Regions from separate parts of the Streptomyces sp. NPDC002181 genome, predicted to be linked through region 2. Evidence: riboswitches for the same ligand, from Rfam matches in the RefSeq annotation. Region 2 holds a riboswitch; each other region holds the start of a gene.
What was found. Region 2 has a riboswitch for cobalamin ahead of ACFYXV_RS33690 (hypothetical protein). Riboswitches for the same ligand answer to the same signal wherever they lie in the genome.
Positions count from the first base shown of each region.

Region 1 (4,924 bases), on a different contig from region 2:
TACCGGCCGGCGGCGACCGCGGCGGCGCCGGCCCCGACGAGAGTGGTCGCGACGGCCGCGGCGGTCGCTGTGGCGGAAGGCACGGCTCCAGTGTCGAGGCGGGAGCGCCGTCGGGCCACCGGAGCGGAATGCTCCGATTGCGGCCGGGCGGAGACGGGAAGAGAGGAGGCGGCGGACGGGCGGGCCGGGCGGCGGGGAGTGATCTGCGTCTCCCCCCGGACCCCCGAGGGGCGGGCCAACGGGACCGGGGGCCCCGGCGGGGCCGCCCGGTTACCCGGGGTTGACGTGCATCAATCGCCGTATCAGCGGCAAAATGGGGATGAAGGTCCCGATGACATGACGGGCCAGTACACCGCTCCGCCCGCGTCAGTTCACCTTCCGTTCATCCAGGTTGCCTACGGTCGCCGAGCCACTGACGTCAAACAGAAGCCTGGGTAAATGGAGCACATAACGCTTCTCCTCGGGATCGTGATCATCACCGCTCTCGTGTTCGACTTCACGAACGGTTTCCACGACACAGCCAACGCGATGGCCACCACCATCTCGACCGGCGCCCTCAAGCCCAAGACGGCGGTGGCCATGTCCGCCGTGCTCAACCTCGTCGGAGCGTTCATGTCCGTGGAGGTCGCCAAGACGATCTCCAAGGGCCTGGTCAACGAGGAGGGCATCCAGCCCGAAGTGATCTTCGCCGCCCTGGTCGGCGCGATCCTCTGGAACCTGGTCACCTGGCTGGTCGGACTCCCCTCCAGCTCCTCGCACGCCCTGATGGGCGGCCTGGTCGGCGCGGCCGTCGCCTCCGCCGGCCTCGGCGCCGTCAACGGCGGCACGCTCGTCACCAAGGTGCTGCTCCCCGCGATCGCCGCGCCGATCGTGGCCGGCGCGGCCGCGATGCTGGCCGCCAAGGTCACGTACAAGCTGGGCGGCAACGTCGGCAAGAAGACCTCCGCCAAGGGCTACAAGGCCGGTCAGATCGCCTCGGCCGGTCTCGTCTCCCTCGCGCACGGCACCAACGACGCGCAGAAGACGATGGGCATCATCACCCTGGCGCTGGTCGCCGGCGGCGCGCTCGCGCCCGGCTCCAACCCGCCGGTCTGGGTCATCGTCTCCGCCGGCATGGCGATCGCCATGGGCACCTACCTGGGCGGCTGGCGCATCATCCGCACCATGGGCAGCGGCCTGACCGACCTCCAGCCGCAGCAGGGCTTCGCCGCCCAGACCTCGGCCGCGAGCGTCATCCTGGCCTCCTCCACCCTCGGCTTCTCCCTCTCCACCACCCACGCGTGCTCCGGCGCCGTCATGGGTGCGGGCCTGGGCCGCAAGGGCGGCGTGGTCCGCTGGTCCACCGCCACCCGCATGTTCATCGCCTGGGGCCTGACCCTGCCGGCCGCCGCCGTCGTCGCCTCCGGCGCCGAGCTGGTCATGCGCACCGGTGACGTCGGTGTCGCCGCCGTCGCGCTCTTCCTGATCGCCTCCTGCGTCGCCATCTGGCTGATCTCGCGCCGCCAGGTCGTCGACCACAGCAACGTGAACGAGGTGCAGGCGGCCGCGGCGGAGGAGCCGGGTGTCGTCACCACGGCCATGGCCGCCGTCACCGTCCCGCCGACGATGGCCGCCGAGGCCGCTGCCGAGGCCGTCGCCGGTACGACCGCCGCTGTGACGGACGATGCCCTGAAGGCCACCATTCCGGCGGCCGCCCCGACCGCACCGGCGGCACCCGCCGCCGCGGTCTGACCCCGAGAACGACAGAGGAATCCGCAGTATGAAGATCGACTGGGCAGCACTCGGCTCCGTCTTCGGGGTCAGCCTCTCCGCCACCGTCGCCCTCGTGGCCCTGTTCACCCTGGGTCTGGTGGGCCTCTCCAAGCACGAGACCGCCACCGAGCAGGGCGGCACCGCCACCCTCGCCCGCAGCGGTGCGTACGCCTGCTTCGCGCTCGTCACGGCGGCCGTCGGGTACGGGATCTACCTGATCGTCAGCTGACCTGATCCGATGCCCCGGTCCGACCGATCGGGGCACGGCGTGCCAGAGCTCCCTCCGGGTTCCCCGGGGGGAGCTTTCGTACGCCCGGCAGCCGTGTCCGCGGCCTGCCCCGCCGCAGGTCAACGGCGAGTTGACGGGCCTTCGCGGTGCGTGGTGGACTGCCCGAGCCAATACGGCGGCATGGAGAGGAAGTCCGGTGCGAATCCGGCGCGGTCCCGCCACTGTCACCGGGGAGCACGCGGCACGTGCGCCCCGGGAGCCAGGAACTCCCACCGCCGGACACGTCGAACCAGGGCGCGGACCCTGAGTGAGGACATACCTGCACCATGCGTGCCGACCGCGTCTTCGCGTACGGCGCCGCGGCGGGCCTGATCGGCGACCGGATCCTCGGTGATCCGCGCCGAGGGCACCCCGTGGCCGCCTTCGGACGAGCCGCCGCCGCCGTCGAACGCGCCCTGTGGCGCGACGACCGCGCCCGCGGCGTTCTGCACACCCTCGTATGCGCCGGGGGCGCGGTCGCCGTCGGCGCGCTGGGAGCCCGCGCCGTGCGCTCCCGGCCCGCTGCCGCCCGTATCGCCCTGACCGCGGTGGCCACCTGGGCCGTCGTCGGCGGCACCTCGCTGGGCCGGGAGGCCCGCGCCATCGGCGGCGCTCTCGCCGCCGGGGACGCCGAGGTGGCCCGCGAGCGGCTGCCGCACCTGTGCGGGCGCGATCCGCAGGCCCTGGACGAACAGCAGATGGCCCGCGCCGTCGTGGAGTCGGTCGCCGAGAACACCTCCGACGCGGTGGTCGGGGCCCTGGTGTGGGGCGCCGCCGCCGGTGTCCCGGGGCTCCTGGCGTTCCGCGCCGTGAACACCCTGGACGCGATGGTCGGCCACAAGTCCCCGCGCCACCTGCGTTACGGCTGGGCCTCGGCCCGGCTCGACGACCTCGTGGGCTGGCCGGGCGCGCGGCTGACCGCCCTGGCCGCCGCGGTGGCCGGGCCCGATCGCCGGGGAGCCGTACGGGCCTGGCGCGCGGACGCCGCGGCGCACCCGAGTCCGAACGCCGGACCCGTGGAGGCCTCGTTCGCCGGGGCGCTCGGTGTACGGCTGGGCGGGACCCTCGCGTACGGCGGGCGGGTCGAGCACCGGGCCGTGCTGAACGGCGAGGAGGGCCGGCCGGTGGAGGTCGCGGACATCGAACGCGCGGTGCGGCTGTCGCGTCAGGTGACGTGGCTGGCGCTGGGGGCGTGTGTGGCACTGCGCTGTGCGGTGTCGTACGGCATACGGAAGGGACGCGGATGAGCGGCGCGAAGCAGCTCGGCGGGGGACTCCTCGTCGCCGGCACCACATCGGACGCGGGCAAGAGCGTGGTCACCGCGGGCATCTGCCGCTGGCTGGCCCGGCAGGGCGTGAAGGTGGCGCCCTTCAAGGCGCAGAACATGTCGCTGAACTCCTTCGTGACCCGCGAGGGCGCCGAGATCGGGCGCGCACAGGCGATGCAGGCGCAGGCGGCCCGCGTGGAGCCGACGGCGCTGATGAACCCGGTGCTGCTCAAGCCCGGCAGCGACCGGAGCAGCCAGGTGGTGCTGCTGGGCAAGCCGGTGGGCGAGATGAGCGCGCGCGGCTACCACGGGGGGCGGCAGGAACAGCTCCTCGGGGTCGTCACGGACTGCCTGGAGCAGCTGCGGGGCACGTATGACGCCGTGATCTGCGAGGGGGCGGGCAGTCCGGCCGAGATCAACCTGCGCCGGACCGACATCGTGAACATGGGGATCGCGCGGGCCGCGCGCTTCCCGGTGGTCGTGGTCGGGGACATCGACCGGGGCGGGGTCTTCGCGTCGTTCTTCGGGACGACGGCGCTGCTGTCGCCCCAGGACCAGTCGCTGATCGCCGGATACATGGTCAACAAGTTCCGCGGCGACGTGTCGCTGCTGGAGCCCGGGATGGAGATGCTGCGCGGCCTGACCGGGCGCGCGACGTACGGGGTGCTCCCGTTCCGGCACGGGCTGGGCATCGACGAGGAGGACGGGCTCCGGGTCTCCCTGCGGGGCGCGGTGCGCGAATCGGTCGTGGCCCCGCCGGTCGGCGAGGACGTGCTGCGGGTCGCGGTGTGCGCGGTCCCGCTGATGTCGAACTTCACGGACGTCGACGCACTGGCGGCGGAGCCGGGCGTGGTGGTGCGGTTCGTGGACCGGGCCGAGGAACTGGCCGACGCGGACCTGGTGGTGGTGCCGGGCACGCGCGGCACGGTGAAGGCGCTGGAGTGGCTGCGCGAGCGCGGCCTCGCGGACGCGCTGCTGCGGCGGGCCGCCGAGGGCCGGCCCGTGCTCGGGATCTGCGGCGGCTTCCAGGTGCTCGGCGAGCACATCGAGGACGAGGTCGAGTCGCGGGCGGGTTCGGTGGACGGGCTGGGCCTGCTGCCGGTGCGGATCCGCTTCGAGCGGGAGAAGACCCTGGAGCGGCCTTCCGGGACCGCGCTCGGCGAGGCGGTCGACGGGTACGAGATCCACCACGGGGTGGCCGAGGTCCTGGGCGGGGAGCCGTTCCTCGACGGCTGCCGGGTGGGTTCCGTCTGGGGCACGCACTGGCACGGCTCGCTGGAGTCGGACGGCTTCCGGCGGGCGTTCCTGAGGGAGGTGGCTTCGGCCGCGGGCCGCCGCTTCGTCCCGTCCCCGGACACGTCGTTCTCCTCCCTGCGGGAGGAGCAGCTGGACCTGCTGGGCGATCTGATCGCCGAACACGCGGACACCGACGCCCTGCTGCGCCTCATCGAGGGCGGCGCCCCCGCCGGCCTCCCGTTCCTCCCCCCGGGCGCCCCGTGACGGCCCGGATCCCGCGGGCGGCCTCCCCCGCCCCGTACGAGCACACCAGCCCGCGCACGCGCACCCGCACCCGCACCCGCACTAGGAGAGGCATCGCATGAGCACGCCCTACCCGTTCACCGCAGTGGTCGGCCAGA
Region 1 is NZ_JBIASC010000013.1:185,433-190,356, reverse strand. It holds gene ACFYXV_RS27870 (alpha/beta hydrolase family protein) at 1-83, opposite strand, end outside; gene ACFYXV_RS27865 (anion permease) at 439-1,731, shown strand; gene ACFYXV_RS27860 (hypothetical protein) at 1,760-1,981, shown strand; cobalamin riboswitch at 2,119-2,270, shown strand; gene ACFYXV_RS27855 (cobalamin biosynthesis protein) at 2,308-3,267, shown strand; partial or broken gene ACFYXV_RS27850 (cobyric acid synthase) at 3,264-4,784, shown strand; gene ACFYXV_RS27845 (putative cobaltochelatase) at 4,885-4,924, shown strand, end outside.
Region 1: linked by a shared signal. The riboswitch ahead of ACFYXV_RS27855 (cobalamin biosynthesis protein) and the one ahead of ACFYXV_RS33690 (hypothetical protein) in region 2 are both predicted to bind cobalamin.

Region 2 (4,924 bases):
CGGCCCACGGCCTCGGCGAGTACGGCCGCCTTGCCGATGGAGCCGCCGTTCGCGTACGTGGTGCCGACGAGGGTCCAGTCGTGGATGCCGCGCTTCTGGCCGTCCTTGCCGCCCTTGTCCATGAAGTCGACGATGTTGCGCAGCGCGGCGTTGTCCTCGCCGGTGGCGGCGAGGGCGTACGCGCCGTCGATGGTCAGGCCGTAGTCGGCGAAGCCCGAACCGGGCTGGCTCTCGTAGAAGCGGCCCTGGATCAGCCGGGACCGGGCCGTCAGGTACGCGGCGCCCTTCTTCAGGTCGGGCCCTTCACCGGCCGGGGGCGTGGTCGGCGGGTTCGTCGGCGTCGGCGGGTCGGCCGGCTTGGCGGTCAGGGAGACGAGATCGCTGCCGGCGCCCGCGATCGCGGACGTGGCGGTGGGGTACAGCCTCGATTCGGTGTCGTCCTCGGCGAAGCCGAATCCGCCCGTCGGGAGCTGGTGCCCGGCGAGCCAGGAGACACCGGCGTCCGCGAACGCCTCGTCGCCGAGGGCGCGCAGTGCCTGCGCGGCCCAGCCGGTGGCGGCCGGGTTGCCGGTCGTCTCGTAGAAGACGGCGGGCCAGGCGCCGGTCGCCAGCTGGGACCTCTTCAGATAGCCGCGGGCCTTCTGGAGCACCGCCTCGTGGCCGCCCGCCCGTTCCAGGGCCAGTGTGATCAGGCCGGTGGCGCCGGCCTCGCTCTCGCACCCCGGGCTCCCGGGCCGGATGAGGACGCTGGTGAATCCGCCGTCCTCGCACTGCAGGACGGTCAGCCGGGCCACGGAGCCCGGGGGAGGGGTCATACCGGCGTTGACCAGGGCGATGACGGCCATCGCCTGGGCGTCGGCCTGACCGCTCGTACGGAAGTCGCCCTTGGTGAGGCAGCCTTCGACCGTTTCGCCGTCGCCGATGTCGCGGGGGCAGGCGTACTTCACGAGGTCGCCGAGCAGGTCGTGGCCCCCGAACGCGCGGGGGTCCTTGCCGGTGGCCTCGGCGACCAGGGCGAGCCGGGCCGCGGCGGTGGCGTCCGGGACGCCGTCCTTGCCGGCCGGGTAGGCGTAGGCATCGGTCTGAGCGGGCGTGGCGAGGAAGTCGGCGGTCTTCTTCGCCGCCGGGCTCTTGCGGTCGGCCGCGGCGAGGGCGAAGACGGCTTCCGTGGAGAGGAAGTGGTTCGGGGTCGTGGAACCCTCGTCGACGACGCGCTCCCCGTCCGTCAGTGTCCCGGTGGCCCAGCGGGTGGTCGCGGGTACGTCGACCCGTCCGGCCGGCACGTTGGGCGGGGTCGTCGGGACGGTCGGGTCGGAGGTGGTGAACCCGCGGACGTCGTCGGGGGAGAACGACGGCTTGCCCTTGGTGCCGGCGATGTCGGTGCCGCCGTAGACCCAGGCTTCCACGTCGCCGGGCTTCGGGTTCCGGGCCATGGCCCCCTGCTGGCTGTAGGACCACTTGCGCTGACCGGGAGATGCGGTCCAGTACGACCAGTAGGCGGTGGCCTGCGGGGTGAGGACGCAGTCCTCCTTGTCCGGCGTGGGGTACCGCGTACCGGTGCCCTTGCCGATGCGGCAGATGAAGGCAGGGCCGTCGTGGACGGTGCCCTCCATGGTGAACCCGGAGGTCTGCAGCAGTTCGTAGCCGGTGGTGGGCGTGGTGTCGCAGCCCTTCTCCACCTTGCCGCCGAACGGGCCGAAGTCCACGGCGACGATCGCCCCGGTGGTGGCCGTGCACTGCTCGATCGGGTCGGCCGAGGCGGATACCGTCCCGCCCACGAAGGCCGCGCTCGCGGCGAAGGTCAGCACTGCCGCCGATATGAGCGACAGCAGCCCCTTGCTCCCCAGGTGTCGCTCTGATTGCTGTGCGGTCCCCACCACGGCCCCTCGTGTCGGCCGGGCGGACCAGTGCGTGGCGAAAGGGCTTCCGCAGCCCGTGGGCGCACGGGGAAGCCGTTCGAACCACGCCGTAGTCCGCGACGGCGCTTCTCGCTGCAAAAACCTGGCTCCAGGCATTCCGACTCACCCGGACGGAACCGGGCCTACGGTTGCGGGTCAGCGCCGGATTTCGACCGGCTTCCCCTGGAGCTGAGTGCTTATCAGTCGGAGTGGACCACGCAGATAAAGACAGCGTCAAGGTGGTCTGCGTCTCATGTGACACGGCTCCTCGGCGGCGCCCGACCGGTCCCCGGCACAGTGGCTGGCGGAGCCTTGATCACTCGGGTAGCGTCCTGGGCTGCCACATGGGGGAACCTGGTGCGAATCCGGGGCTGACGCGCAGCGGTGTGGGACGGCAGGGGGCCGTCACCGAGCCCGAATGCCCATGCGGCATGGCACATCACCAGCCGTACCACGCGTTCGGACGGCCGCCACCGAGCTCCGGGCTGCCCGCCCGCACGAGCCCCGGTCAGGCCGGCGTCCCCCATTTCAGGAGCAGGCCATGTCCCGTACCCGTACCTCCCGCCGCCTCGTGCTCACCGTGCCCGCGGCACTCGGCGCCCTCGCCCTCACGACCCTGCCGGCCTTCGCCACCTCCTCGCCCGCCCAGATCGCCACGTCCAAGACCAACGGCGTGACGTACCTCAAGTCCCTCCAGGCCGCCGATGGTTCGTACGCGGGCAGTGGTCTGTCGAACGAGTGGGCGTTCAGCGCCTTCGCGGCCACCGGCACGGCCGTGGTCGACGTCTACCCGGGCGGCGACACCACGAAGAACGCGCGCACGGTGTACCGCAACCTGCTGTCGACCGCCGGCTGGCCGCAGGCCTCCCCGGTGGTGACCGACTACGAGCGCGGCACGCTCAACGCGTACGCCGCGGGCATCGACCCGGCCCGCGTCTCGGCCTCCCGCAACCTCATCGCCCACGTCTACTCCTACTGGCAGACCGCCGAGGCCGGCTACTTCGGCCCGTCCGGCAACTTCAACGGCACGGTCTTCGCCGCCCTTTCGCTGGGCGGGGCCAAGACCCAGGGCGGTGCCAACCGCGTCCCGCAGTCGCTGACCGACTCCATGGTCACCCGGATCCGCGCGAACCAGCACGTCGACGGGGGCTGGACCTACAACAAGGCCGAGGGCAACCCGACCGTCCTCAACTCCGCGGGCGATGTGGACATGACCGGCGCCGCCATGGCGGCCCTCTGCGTCTCCGGCGTCCCCAACACGGACACGGACGTCGTCCAGGCGAAGAACTTCCTCAAGGCCAAGCTCGTCTCCGGCAGCGGTGCCTTCAACTCCCTCTACGGGGTCAACACCAGCTCCAACGGCTGGGGCGTCGCAGGGCTGAACGCCTGCGGATTCAACCCCCAGACCGGCGACTTCCTCACCGGCAGCGGCAAGACGCCGATCGACTTCCTGATCGCCAACCAGTACAACCCGGCAGGCGGCTTCAAGTACAAGCCCTCGGACACCACGCCCTCGGCCTACTCCTCCATCGACGCGCTGCGCGCCGTCGCCGGCGGCGGCTTCACCGCCGCTCCGCCCGTTCCGGTCACCCCCGGCGCCCCGCAGTGGGTCGCCCAGTCCACCTTCACCGCCGGGACGGCGGCCAAGCTGGCGCTGACCGTCGACGACGGCGCCGGCAACCTCAAGGTCTGCTCGGTGTCCTTCACGCCGACCGGTACGACGACCACTCTCGGCGACGTCCTCAATGCCGCGGTGAGCGCCGCCACTCCGTCCGGCTGCGTCACCGGCGTCACGCCGTCATCCGGCACCGGCACGATCACCGACGTCAACGGCAAGGCCAACAGCGGCTCCAACACCTGGAAGGTGAGCGTGGACGGGTCCTCGTTCGCCGGCGCCGCCCGCGACAAGGTCGTCAACGTGGGCGACACCATCGCCCTGCGCTGGGGCGCCTGATCGTTTCCGCGGCGGTGCGGGTCGCGGGCCCCGGGCCCGCGACCCGCACCGCCGCACTGCCGGAGGAACGGGCAACCGAAAGCGGGGCGCTCACCCATGGCGCCGGAAGGGTCGGGGATGGCGAAGATCGTTCCGCGTCATGTGATCGTCGACGGGGTGCGGTTGGTCGCCCTCACGGAGCAGGAGTACGAGAGCCTCGCGGCCTCGCGGCGCCAGTTCGGCTCCCACGTGGTGCGGTTGCGCATGACACGGGAGGCGCTCACCTCGTTGACCCGGGCGGCCGGGGCGATGTGTGCCCTGCTGCGGGCGGGCGAGTTGCCCGCCGAGGCTTCCCAGAGTGCACCCGATGCCCCCCGGCAGGCACCGAAGGGCCTGCTCGGCGCTCTGGAAGCAGCGGTGGAGCAGGCCCAACGAGTCATCGGAAAGCAGCCGGACGCATCACCCGGCTCCGCGAACGGCCCCGGACGCAAGCGCTAGCGGAAGGGCGGAGCGGGCCCGGTGGCACGGTCTCCGGAACGGACTAGAACGACGTCCAGGTGAAGGACACCTGGTCGCCCGCGTTCAGCTTGAACTGGCAGCCGCCGACCGGGGTGGGGGTGCCGTTGACGGCGATGCTCCAGTAGGCGGAGCCGCCGCCGCTGACGTCCTTGATGGTGTCGACGGAGAAGTCGTCGAAGGACGCGTACCAAGTGCCGTCCCAGGAGAAGTAGTTCAAGCGGGCCGCATCGTCGAGCGCGGCGGTCGGCGTGGGGACCTTGGACGGGTTGGCGCCGCCGTTGGTGCCGTCGCACTTGTGGGTGCCACCGGTCGTGGTGGTGACGTCGTGGCCCTTGCTCTTGATCTTGCCCTTGAACAGCAGCCCGTTGGGGCCCTGGACGGTGAGGCTGACCTTGACGGCCGCGTTCGTGTTCGGCTTGGGGGCGGCCTCGGCCACCGCCGGAGCGGTGGCGAGCGCGAGACCGAGAGCGACCGTGGTGATCACGGAGCGGCGGGCGAGGAGCCGGCGCATGGTGCCTTCTTCCTGAAGGGACGACGGGTCTGAGCCGACGGTCCCTCCGCCGCACGTGCCCGG
Region 2 is NZ_JBIASC010000023.1:45,417-50,340, forward strand. It holds gene ACFYXV_RS33685 (prenyltransferase/squalene oxidase repeat-containing protein) at 1-1,877, opposite strand, end outside; cobalamin riboswitch at 2,011-2,081, opposite strand; cobalamin riboswitch at 2,204-2,343, shown strand; gene ACFYXV_RS33690 (hypothetical protein) at 2,440-3,852, shown strand; gene ACFYXV_RS33695 (hypothetical protein) at 3,970-4,329, shown strand; gene ACFYXV_RS33700 (DUF4430 domain-containing protein) at 4,373-4,861, opposite strand.

Region 3 (4,924 bases), on a different contig from region 2:
CAGGTGGAGAACGCGGCCGAGATCGGCATGGAGCACAACCTGGGCCTCACCTGCGACCCGGTCGGCGGCCTCGTCCAGATCCCGTGCATCGAGCGCAACGGCATGGCGGCGGTCAAGGCCGTCACCGCGGCCAAGATGGCCATGCGCGGCGACGGCTCCCACAAGGTGTCCCTCGACAAGGTCATCAAGACCATGAAGGAGACCGGCGCCGACATGAAGGTCAAGTACAAGGAAACCGCCCGCGGCGGCCTGGCGGTCAACGTCATCGAATGCTGATCCGGCACGCATGACGAAGGAGGGGCCCGGCGCGGTGCGCCGGGCCCCTCCGGCGTTCCACAACTTGGTGAATTCGCAGGCCAATTGAGGTTTGCCCGGAGTTGATCACGCGTGAGGGCGAACCCTCCTCCCCGGGCTGGTCTCTCGATGATCACATGCGCCATGGTGATCACGTGACGTCGCGGCCACACCCCCGGCGGTCGGCCAACCGCCTTGGACCGCAGCCTTTTTGCGTACTGGAGGACTTCATCATGGCAAGCAACCGCAGCATCCGAGTCCTGGCGGCTGTCGCAGCGCTCCCCTTCGCCGCCCTGCTCTTCACGGGTACGGCCCAGGCCGACAACGGAGCCGGTGCGGGCGTCTCGTCCAACGCCGCCGCCGGCGAGATCCTCGGCAGCGGGGTCGCCGGCGGCAACCTCGGCAACTCCTCCACCACCCAGCAGCTCGCCACGGGCTCCGGGGCGTCCAACCAGAACAACGGCGCCCAGGCCAACGGCGCCGGTTTCACCGCCATCGGGCAGTCCAACGACTCGTTCGTGTTCAACCCCGTTCCGTAGCGGACCGGTGACCCGGCGGCCCGCCCTCCCCCCGGAGGGCGGGCCCCTTCGCGTTCCCTCCCCCGCCACCGCACCCGCACCCGTTCCCCTTCCTGTGACGAATGGGGTCCAGCGGCCCCCGGGCTGAGGACTTTCGGCCCGCGGGGGTAGCCGGGAGGTGGGCTAGCTTGCCCGATAGGGCCGCCGGCCCCGGCCGGACACGACTGAGAGGCGCTGCGCATGGACGGAATCGAATACCGCGTCCTCCCGCTCCGGCTGGAGGCCTCCCCCGAGCCCGTGTCCGTGGACGGGGCCTTCACCTACCGCCCCGACCGGCCCTACGAGCTGGCGCTCGACTTCCGGGGCGCCGGGACGCACCTGGCGCGCTGGGTGTTCTCCCGGGACCTGCTGATCGACGGGGAGAGCTGCGTGACGGGCGAGGGGGACATCCAGGTGTGGCCGCGCTGGCAGGGCGGGGAACCGCGGGTCTTCCTCGCCTTCACCAACGGCGCTCAGAGCTGCGTGGTGTCCGCCCGGGCGAAGGACGTGCGGGCGCTGTGCCGGCGGCTGGTCGGGCTCGTGCCCCGGGGCGAGGAGCAGCGCCACTACGACCTCGACGCCGAGCTGAGCACCCTGCTGCCCCGCTAAGTTCCCTTTTGGCATGTTTTCTTTTTGTCTGGGTGGTTTTGGGTGCAACCATGAGCCTGCCGGGGAGTGTCCTCAGCAGTGACACCGGTCCCCGCCTCTGAAGAATCAGGGGGACGTCATGAACCACCTCCGCAACCACCTCCGCCGCCGGCAGCTCGCGGCCCTCGCCACAGGTGCGCTGCTCACCGCCGGGATCACCCTCGCCGCTCCGGCCTCGGCCGCCGTGCGGCCCACGCCGCTCGTCGTGAACGCCCGCTGGGGCGGGCACTGCACGTACGACCGCATCGTCATCGACCTGCGGGGACACGCCCCGCGGGCCACCGTCACCCGCGTCCCCCGGCTGGTCCACGACGGGTCCGGCGCTCCCGTCCCGCTGGCCGGGAAGTACTTCCTCCAGATCCGCCTGCATCCCGCCGCGGCGCACGACCGCGCGGGCGCCGGCACCTACCGCGGACCGCGGCTGGTCAACATCCGCCTGCCGCAGCTGAAGGGCCTCGCCCTGACCGGCGATTTCGAGGGGTACGTGACCTTCGGCGCCGCGTTCGGCGCCAAGCCCTCCGTCAGCTCCTTCACGCTGCACGGGCCCGAGCGCCTCGTGCTGGACGTCGCGCACCGCAACGTCTGCCGGTGACCGTGGCACGCCGCCGGCGCCGGTCCCGCCGGCGCCGGCAGCGGACCGCGTCCGTTCGGGCACGGGGTGTCCGGACAGGCGGGCGTTCGGGCCGGGTTGGTGCAGGTCCGTCCCTGCGACTAGGGTCAGCGGGCCTTGGTGTACGGGAAACCGGTGGAAAACCGGTGCGGCCCTCGCCACTGTGAACGGGAAGTCCGGCTCCACTCCTTTGGGAAGCCACTGGGCGGCGCGGGAGGTTCCGCACCGCCCGGGAAGGCGGGGCCAGGGCATCAGCACCCGTGAGCCAGGAGACCGGCCGGGGCGCGTTGTCCATCCACGAGGTGCTGGAGAGGTCTCCCCACTCATGCATATAGCCGAGGGGTTCCTGCCCCCTTTGCACGCGGTCGCCTGGGGCGCCGCGTCCGCCCCCTTCGTCGTCCACGGTGTCCGCGCCCTCACCCGCGAGGTGAAGGCGAACCCGGAGAGCACGCTGCTGCTCGGCGCGTCCGGAGCGTTCACTTTCGTCCTGTCCGCCCTGAAGATCCCATCGGTGACGGGCAGTTGTTCGCACCCCACCGGGACCGGGCTCGGGGCGATCCTGTTCCGGCCGCCGATCATGGCGGTGCTCGGCACGATCACCCTGCTCTTCCAGGCGCTGCTGCTGGCGCACGGCGGGCTGACCACCCTCGGCGCGAACGTGTTCTCGATGGCGATCGCCGGGCCGTGGGCGGGGTACGGGGTGTACCTGCTGCTGAAGCGCTTCGACGTGCCGCTGATGGTGACCGTCTTCTTCGGCGCCTTCTTCGCCGACCTGGTGACGTACTGCGTGACCTCCGTGCAGCTGGCGCTGGCCTTCCCGGACCCGGGCACCGGGTTCGCGGGCGCGCTCGTGAAGTTCGGGGGCATCTTCGCGGTGACCCAGATCCCGCTCGCGGTGAGCGAGGGGCTGCTGACGGTGCTCGTGATGCGGCTGCTGATGCAGTCGAGCAAGTCCGACCTGGTCCGGCTGGGCGTCGCCAAGCTCACCGGCCGCAGCGAGCAGAAGGCGGCCGTGTGATGAGCCTGAGCCGGAACGCGAAGATCAACGGACTGCTGCTGCTCCTGGTGGCGGCGCTGGCGGTACTGCCCATCGCACTGGGGATGGGCGAGGGCAAGGAGGAGCCCTTCACGGGCGCCGACGCGCAGGCGGAGACCGCGATCACCGAGCTCGATCCGGAGTACGAGCCGTGGTTCTCGCCGCTGTACGAACCCCCCTCCGGGGAGGTGGAGTCGGCCCTGTTCGCCCTCCAGGCGGCCCTGGGTGCGGGCGTGCTCGCCTACTACTTCGGCGTCCGCAAGGGCCGCCGTCAGGCCGCTGCGGCCGGTGCGGCCGGTGCGCCCGCGGCCGCACCGGACACCGCCGCCTCGGAGTCGTAGGCGGTGCTGCCGATCGACGTGGCGGCGCACGGCAGCCGGTGGCGGCGCCGGCATCCGCTGGAGAAGGCCCTGCTCGGGCTCGGGCTGACGGTCACCGCCGTGTGCCTGCCGCCCTGGCCCGGCGGGCCGCTGGTCGCCGCCGCCACGCTCGCCGTGCTGCTCGGCCCGGCCGGCGTGGCCGGGCGGCAGCTGTGGCGGGCCTTCCGGATACCGCTGGGCTTCTGCTTCACCGGCGCGCTGCCGCTGCTGGTCGCCGTCGGCGGCCCGGCCGGGCTCGTCTCGCTCGCGCCCGACGGCCCCCGGCACGCCGCCGAGCTGCTGCTGCGTACCTCGGCGGCCTCCCTCGGCGTGCTGCTGTTCGCCTTCACCACGCCCGTGTCGGACGTCCTGCCCCGGCTGGTCCGGGCCGGGGTCCCGGCGCCCGTGGTGGACGTGGCCCTCGTCATGTACCGCATCGGCTTCCTGCTGCTGGACTCGATGACCCAGGTCCGGCGCGCCCAGGCGGCCCGGCTGGGCCAGTCCGGGCGGGCGGCGGTGTGGCGCTCGCTGGCCGGGCTCGCCGCGACCTCCTTCGTACGGGCCTTCGACCGCGCGGCCCGCCTCCAGGACGGCCTGGCCGGGCGCGGCTACGACGGCGCGCTGCGGGTCCTCGTACCCGAGGCGGCCCTGTCGTGGCGGTTCCTGGCGGCGTCGGGGGCCCTGCTGGCGGCCCTGATCACCCTGACTCTGACCCTGAAGGGGCTCTGCCTGTGAACCCGTTGGTGGAACTGGCCGGCGCCGGCTACGCGTACGAGGACGGCCCGGCGGTCCTGGCCGGCGTGGACTTCGCCATCGCCGAGGGCCGGGCGCTGGTCCTGCTGGGCCGCAACGGCAGCGGCAAGACCACGCTGATGCGGCTGCTGAGCGGGGGCCTGCGGCCCGGCACGGGCGCGCTGCGCCTCGACGGGACGGCGGTCGCGTACGACCGGGCGGGGCTGACCCGCCTGCGCACGGCGGTGCAGTTGGTGGTCCAGGACCCGGACGACCAGCTGTTCGCGGCCTCGGTGGAGCAGGACGTGTCGTTCGGCCCGATGAACCTGGGCCTGCCGGCCGATGAGGTGCGCGCCCGGGTGGACTCGGCGCTCGCCGCGCTGGACATCACGGCGCTGCGGGACCGCCCGACGCACCTGCTCTCGTACGGGCAGCGCAAGCGCGCCGCCATCGCGGGGGCGGTGGCGATGGCTCCGCGGGTGCTGATCCTCGACGAGCCGACGGCCGGCCTGGACCCGGACGGGCAGGAGCGCCTGCTGGACGTCCTCGCGGGCCTGCGCGCGGCCGGCACCACGGTGGTGATGGCCACGCACGATGTGGACCTGGCGGTCCGCTGGGCCGACGACGCGGCGGTCCTGACCCCCTCGGGCATCCGCACGGGCCCGGCGCACGGCCTGCTGTCGGACCC
Region 3 is NZ_JBIASC010000001.1:257,302-262,225, forward strand. It holds gene ACFYXV_RS01145 (L-serine ammonia-lyase) at 1-276, shown strand, start outside; gene ACFYXV_RS01150 (hypothetical protein) at 528-833, shown strand; gene ACFYXV_RS01155 (SsgA family sporulation/cell division regulator) at 1,053-1,460, shown strand; gene ACFYXV_RS01160 (hypothetical protein) at 1,579-2,091, shown strand; cobalamin riboswitch at 2,211-2,406, shown strand; gene ACFYXV_RS01165 (energy-coupling factor ABC transporter permease) at 2,435-3,127, shown strand; gene ACFYXV_RS01170 (energy-coupling factor ABC transporter substrate-binding protein) at 3,133-3,486, shown strand; gene cbiQ (cobalt ECF transporter T component CbiQ) at 3,490-4,239, shown strand; gene ACFYXV_RS01180 (ATP-binding cassette domain-containing protein) at 4,236-4,924, shown strand, end outside.
Region 3: linked by a shared signal. The riboswitch ahead of ACFYXV_RS01165 (energy-coupling factor ABC transporter permease) and the one ahead of ACFYXV_RS33690 (hypothetical protein) in region 2 are both predicted to bind cobalamin.

Region 4 (4,924 bases), on a different contig from region 2:
ACGTGGTCTTCAGACCCTGCTTCCAGGCGTACGCGTACATCGAGGACAGCTTCCCGATGGTCGGCGTCTCCAGGAACAGGTTCAGCGACTGCGACTGGTCGAGGTACGGCGTACGGGCCGCCGCCATGTCGATCAGACCGCGCTGCGGGATCTCCCACGCCGTGCGGTACAGCTCGCGCACCTCGGCCGGGATCCAGCCGAAGCCCTGGACGGAGCCGGAGGAGTCGCGCAGCGCCTCGCGGGTCTGCGCGTCCCACACGCCGAGCTTCTTCAGCTCCTCCACCAGGTAGCCGTTGACCTGGAGGAACTCGCCCGACAGGGTCTCGCGCTTGAAGAGGTTGGAGACCTGCGGCTCGATGCACTCGTACACGCCGGCGATCGAGGCGATCGTCGCGGTCGGCGCGATGGCCAGCAGCAGCGAGTTGCGCATGCCGGACTTCGCGACGCGGGCGCGCAGGGCGTCCCAGCGCTCGGGCCAGTTCAGCTCGACGTCGTAGTGGTCGGGGTGCAGGACGCCGCGGGCGGTGCGGGTCTGCTCCCAGGCCGGGAGCGGGCCGCTGCGCTCGGCGAGGTCGCAGGAGGCCTCGTACGCGGCCAGCATGATGCGCTCGGAGAGCTTGGTGGACAGCGCCTTCGCCTCGGGGGAGTCGAACGGCAGCTTCAGCTTGAAGAAGACGTCCTGGAGGCCCATCGCTCCCAGGCCCACCGGACGCCAGCGGGCGTTGGAGCGGCCGGCCTGCTCGGTCGGGTAGAAGTTGATGTCCACGACGCGGTCGAGGAAGGTGACGGCCGTACGGACGGTCTCGTCCAGCCGCTCCCAGTCGATCTCGCCGGTCTCGGTGAGGACGAACGCGCCCAGGTTGACCGAGCCCAGGTTGCAGACCGCCGTCTCGCCGTCGTTGGTGACCTCGATGATCTCGGTGCACAGGTTCGAGGAGTGGACGACGGTGCCCGGCTCGGCGGTCTGGTTCGCCGTGCGGTTGGAGGCGTCCTTGAAGGTCATCCAGCCCTGGCCGGTCTGCGCGAGGGTGCGCATCATCCGGCCGTACAGGTCGCGGGCGGGCATGGTCTTGCGGGCCAGGCCGTCCGCCTCGGCCTTGCGGTAGGCGGCGTCGAACTCGTCGCCCCACAGGTCGACCAGCTCGGGCACGTCGGCCGGGGAGAACAGCGACCAGTCGGCGTCCGCGTTGACGCGGCGCATGAACTCGTCCGGCACCCAGTGCGCCAGGTTCAGGTTGTGCGTGCGGCGCTGGTCCTCGCCGGTGTTGTCGCGGAGCTCCAGGAACTCCTCGATGTCCGCGTGCCAGGTCTCCAGGTAGACGGCGGCGGCGCCCTTGCGGCGGCCGCCCTGGTTCACGGCGGCGACGGAGGCGTCGAGGGTCTTCAGGAACGGCACGATGCCGTTGGAGTGGCCGTTCGTACCGCGGATCAGCGAACCGCGGGCGCGGATGCGCGAGTACGAGAGGCCGATGCCGCCGGCGTGCTTCGACAGACGCGCGACCTGGTGGTACCGGTCGTAGATCGAGTCGAGCTCGTCCAGCGGGGAGTCCAGCAGGTAGCAGGAGGACATCTGCGGGTGCCGGGTGCCGGAGTTGAAGAGCGTGGGGGAGGACGGCAGGTAGTCGAGGCGGCTCATCAGCCGGTAGAGCGAGGCCACTTCCTCGACGGCCTGGACGGTGTCGTTCTCGGCGAGGCCGCAGGCCACGCGCAGCATGAAGTGCTGCGGGGTCTCGACGACCTGGCGGGTGATCGGGTGGCGCAGCAGGTAGCGGCTGTGCAGGGTGCGCAGGCCGAAGAAGCCGAAGCGGTCGTCGGCGCCCTCGGCGAGCGTGTGCTCGACCAGCGCGTCCAGGCGGTTCGCGTGCAGCGCCACGAACGCGGCGGTGCGGTCCGCGATGAGGCCCTCGCGGTGGCCGACCGCGACGGAGGCGGAGAAGGAGGTGGCCCCCTGGCCGGCGGCTTCCTCGGCGACGGCCAGCGTCAGCAGCCGGGCGGCGAGCCGGGAGTACGCCGGGTCCTCGGAGATGAGACCGGCGGCGGCCTCCGTGGCCAGAGCGCGCAGCTCGGCCTCGTCGGCGGCGGCGCTGCGTCCGCGCAGCGCGGCGGCGGCGACCCGGCCGGGGTCAGTGTCGGGGAGGTCGGCCGTCAGCTCGGTGAGGGTCCGCAGCAGCGCGGCCCCAGGTCCCCCGGTCTCGATTCCGGTGTCGGACGGGTCGGACTCGGCGCGCGGTGCGGAAGGCGCGATGGTCACGGGGGGAGCTCTCCCTCGCTCGGCTCCGGGACACCTGCGGCGTCGGCGCGAGCGGGCGCGCGCGGGCAGGGCAAGGCAGCACCGCGCGGCGTCCACCGGCCCAACCGCGAGGCCCGGACGTATCGACACCCGGTTCGGTCGAGCCGGGCGCACTGTCGGCAGGTCATCGGACTTGCGGTGACACCAATGGGTGTACTTCATACCGTTGCGGGACAGTTCCGGATTCGCACCGGATTCCCCTGCGACGACAGCGAGCATGAGCATACATGTGGGGGCCCCCTCCTGCGCGACCCCCTAGATGTTGTGTCGGCGTGGCTACAGTTCGAGACCGTACGTGCGCAGAGGGAGGCCGGGGACGGGCTCCCAGTCCCGTTCCGGCGAGCGCACGAAACCGAGCCGTCCGTAGATCCGGTGGGCGCCGGTCATGTCGTCCGTGGTGGACAGCACGAGGCGCCGTACGCCCTCGACGGCCCGGGCGCGGTCGATGCAGGCCCGCACCAGAGCCTCCCCGGCGCCCCGCCCGCGGCCCTCCCGAGCGACGGCCAGCATCCGGAACTCGGCCTCGCCGGGTCCGGCGATGTCGCACAGCGGGCTCCCGGGCGCGGCGAAGGCCACCCCGCCGAGGAGCCGGCCCTCGCCCGTCGCGGCGACGAGTATCACCCCGTCGGCGGCGCGCCCGGCCACGTCGCGCAGCCGCACGAGGTACGGATCGTCCTCGCCGAACGTCAGCAGCCCGTCCCCGAGGTAGGCCTGCGCGGTGATCTCCCCGAGCGTCCCGTACTCCGCCGCCAGCGCTTCCCTGATCACGATGTCCATGCGGTCGAGTGTGCCGGACGGCTGTCGGTGCCCGGCGCTATCGTCGAAGACAGCACCGTCGAGGAAGGCGAGCGAGGCATGACCGTGATGACAGACCGGCCCCACATGCTGACCGAGGACTTCGAAGCCGTGGCGCGCATAGCGGCCCGCGAGAGGGAGGGGACGCGGCTGGAGTTCATCGACGGGGTTATCAGGAGCAAGGCCATGCCGGACGGCGATCACCAGACGATCATCGAGTGGCTCACGCGGATCTGCATGCAGTACCGGCCGGAGCTCTGGCTGCACGGGGGACAGGGGATCAAGGCCGAGGCGTACCGGGGAGGGCGGGCCATCCCGGACGCGGTGCTGGCGCCTTCCAAGGCATTCGCCGGGCAGGGCGACTGGGTCGACCCCGACCCGATCCTCATGGCCGTCGAGGTGACCTCGTGGGATTCGGACACCCACCGGCGGGACCACGTCGAGAAGCCCCGCGCCTACGCGGAGACGGGCATTCCCGTCTACCTGCTGATCGACCGGGCCAAGTGCGAGATCTCCGTCTACAGCCAGCCCAACGGCCGACGGTACGAGAGCACCCACATCGTGGCGTACGGGAAGGACGTCGAGCTCCCCGAGCCCGTCGGCATCACCCTCCAGACCGAGGTCCTCAAGGACTGGGTGCGCTGAGGATGCCGAAGGGCCCCGCCGATTCGGCGGGGCCCTTCACGTACGTGCTCAGCAGCAGCGGAAGCCCTCGCGGGGGTCCGCCTCGCGGGAGTCCGTACGGGCGCGTTCGAAGGCGCGGCGGGTCATGACCTCCGCGTCCGGGTCGTGCGTACGGGCGTGGGCGACGTAGCGGTCGTACGCCGCCTCGCCCGAGAACTCCCGTACGAAGAACCGCGCCTTCGCCAGCGCCGCGCGGACCCCGCTCACGCCACCGGCTCCTTCGCGCGGCCGCCGCCCGAGTCCAGGCCGGCGGCGGCGAGCTCCGCCCGCTCCTCGGGCGTCGCGATGAGCCCGGCCGGGGCGATGATCTTCGACTCGGTCCACGGGACCTCGGACAGCCTGACCGCCTCCGGGCTCCCGACCGCCTTCAGGCAGGTCCGCGCCGCGTCCAGCAGCACGATGACGATCAGGATCGCGAACAGCGCCGACAGCGCGCCGTCGACCGTCGCGTTGGTGACGATCGTGTGCATCTCGCCCATGTTCTTGGCGGGCGGCAGGACCTTCCCGGCGTCGATCCCGGTCTGGTACTTGTCGCGCTGCGCGAAGAAGCCGACCTTGACGTCCTCGGAGAACACCTTCTGCCAGCTCGCGGTCAGCGTGACGGCCACGTCCCAGGCCAGCGGGACCCCGGTCACCCAGGCCCACTTGAGCCGGCCGGACTTGACCAGCAGCGTGGTGCAGACGGCCAGTGCCACCGCGGCGAGGAGCTGGTTCGCGATCCCGAAGAGCGGGAACAGCTGGTTGATGCCGCCCAGCGGGTCCTTGATGCCGACCCACAGGAAGTAGCCCCAGCCGCCCACGACCACCGCGCTGGCCAGCCACACGCCGGGCTTCCAGCTCACGTCCTTGAAGGGCTTGTGCACGTTGCCGAGGGTGTCCTGGAGCATGAAGCGGCCGACCCGGGTGCCCGCGTCGAGGGTGGTCAGGATGAACAGTGCCTCGAACATGATCGCGAAGTGGTACCAGAACGCCTTCAGCCCGGCGCCTCCGACAACGGAGGAGAAGATCTCCGACATTCCGAGTGCGAACGTCGGCGCCCCGCCCGTACGGGACAGCAGGCTGGTTTCCTCGACGTCCTTCGCGGCCTGCGCGAGGAACTCGGGCGAGATGGCGAAGCCGAAGTTCGTCACGGCCTGCGAGGCGGTCTCGACCGTG
Region 4 is NZ_JBIASC010000001.1:559,629-564,552, reverse strand. It holds gene ACFYXV_RS02555 (ribonucleoside-diphosphate reductase subunit alpha) at 1-2,251, opposite strand, end outside; cobalamin riboswitch at 2,391-2,522, opposite strand; gene ACFYXV_RS02550 (GNAT family N-acetyltransferase) at 2,567-3,067, opposite strand; gene ACFYXV_RS02545 (Uma2 family endonuclease) at 3,146-3,730, shown strand; gene ACFYXV_RS02540 (YbdD/YjiX family protein) at 3,779-3,976, opposite strand; gene ACFYXV_RS02535 (carbon starvation CstA family protein) at 3,973-4,924, opposite strand, start outside.
Region 4: linked by a shared signal. The riboswitch ahead of ACFYXV_RS02555 (ribonucleoside-diphosphate reductase subunit alpha) and the one ahead of ACFYXV_RS33690 (hypothetical protein) in region 2 are both predicted to bind cobalamin.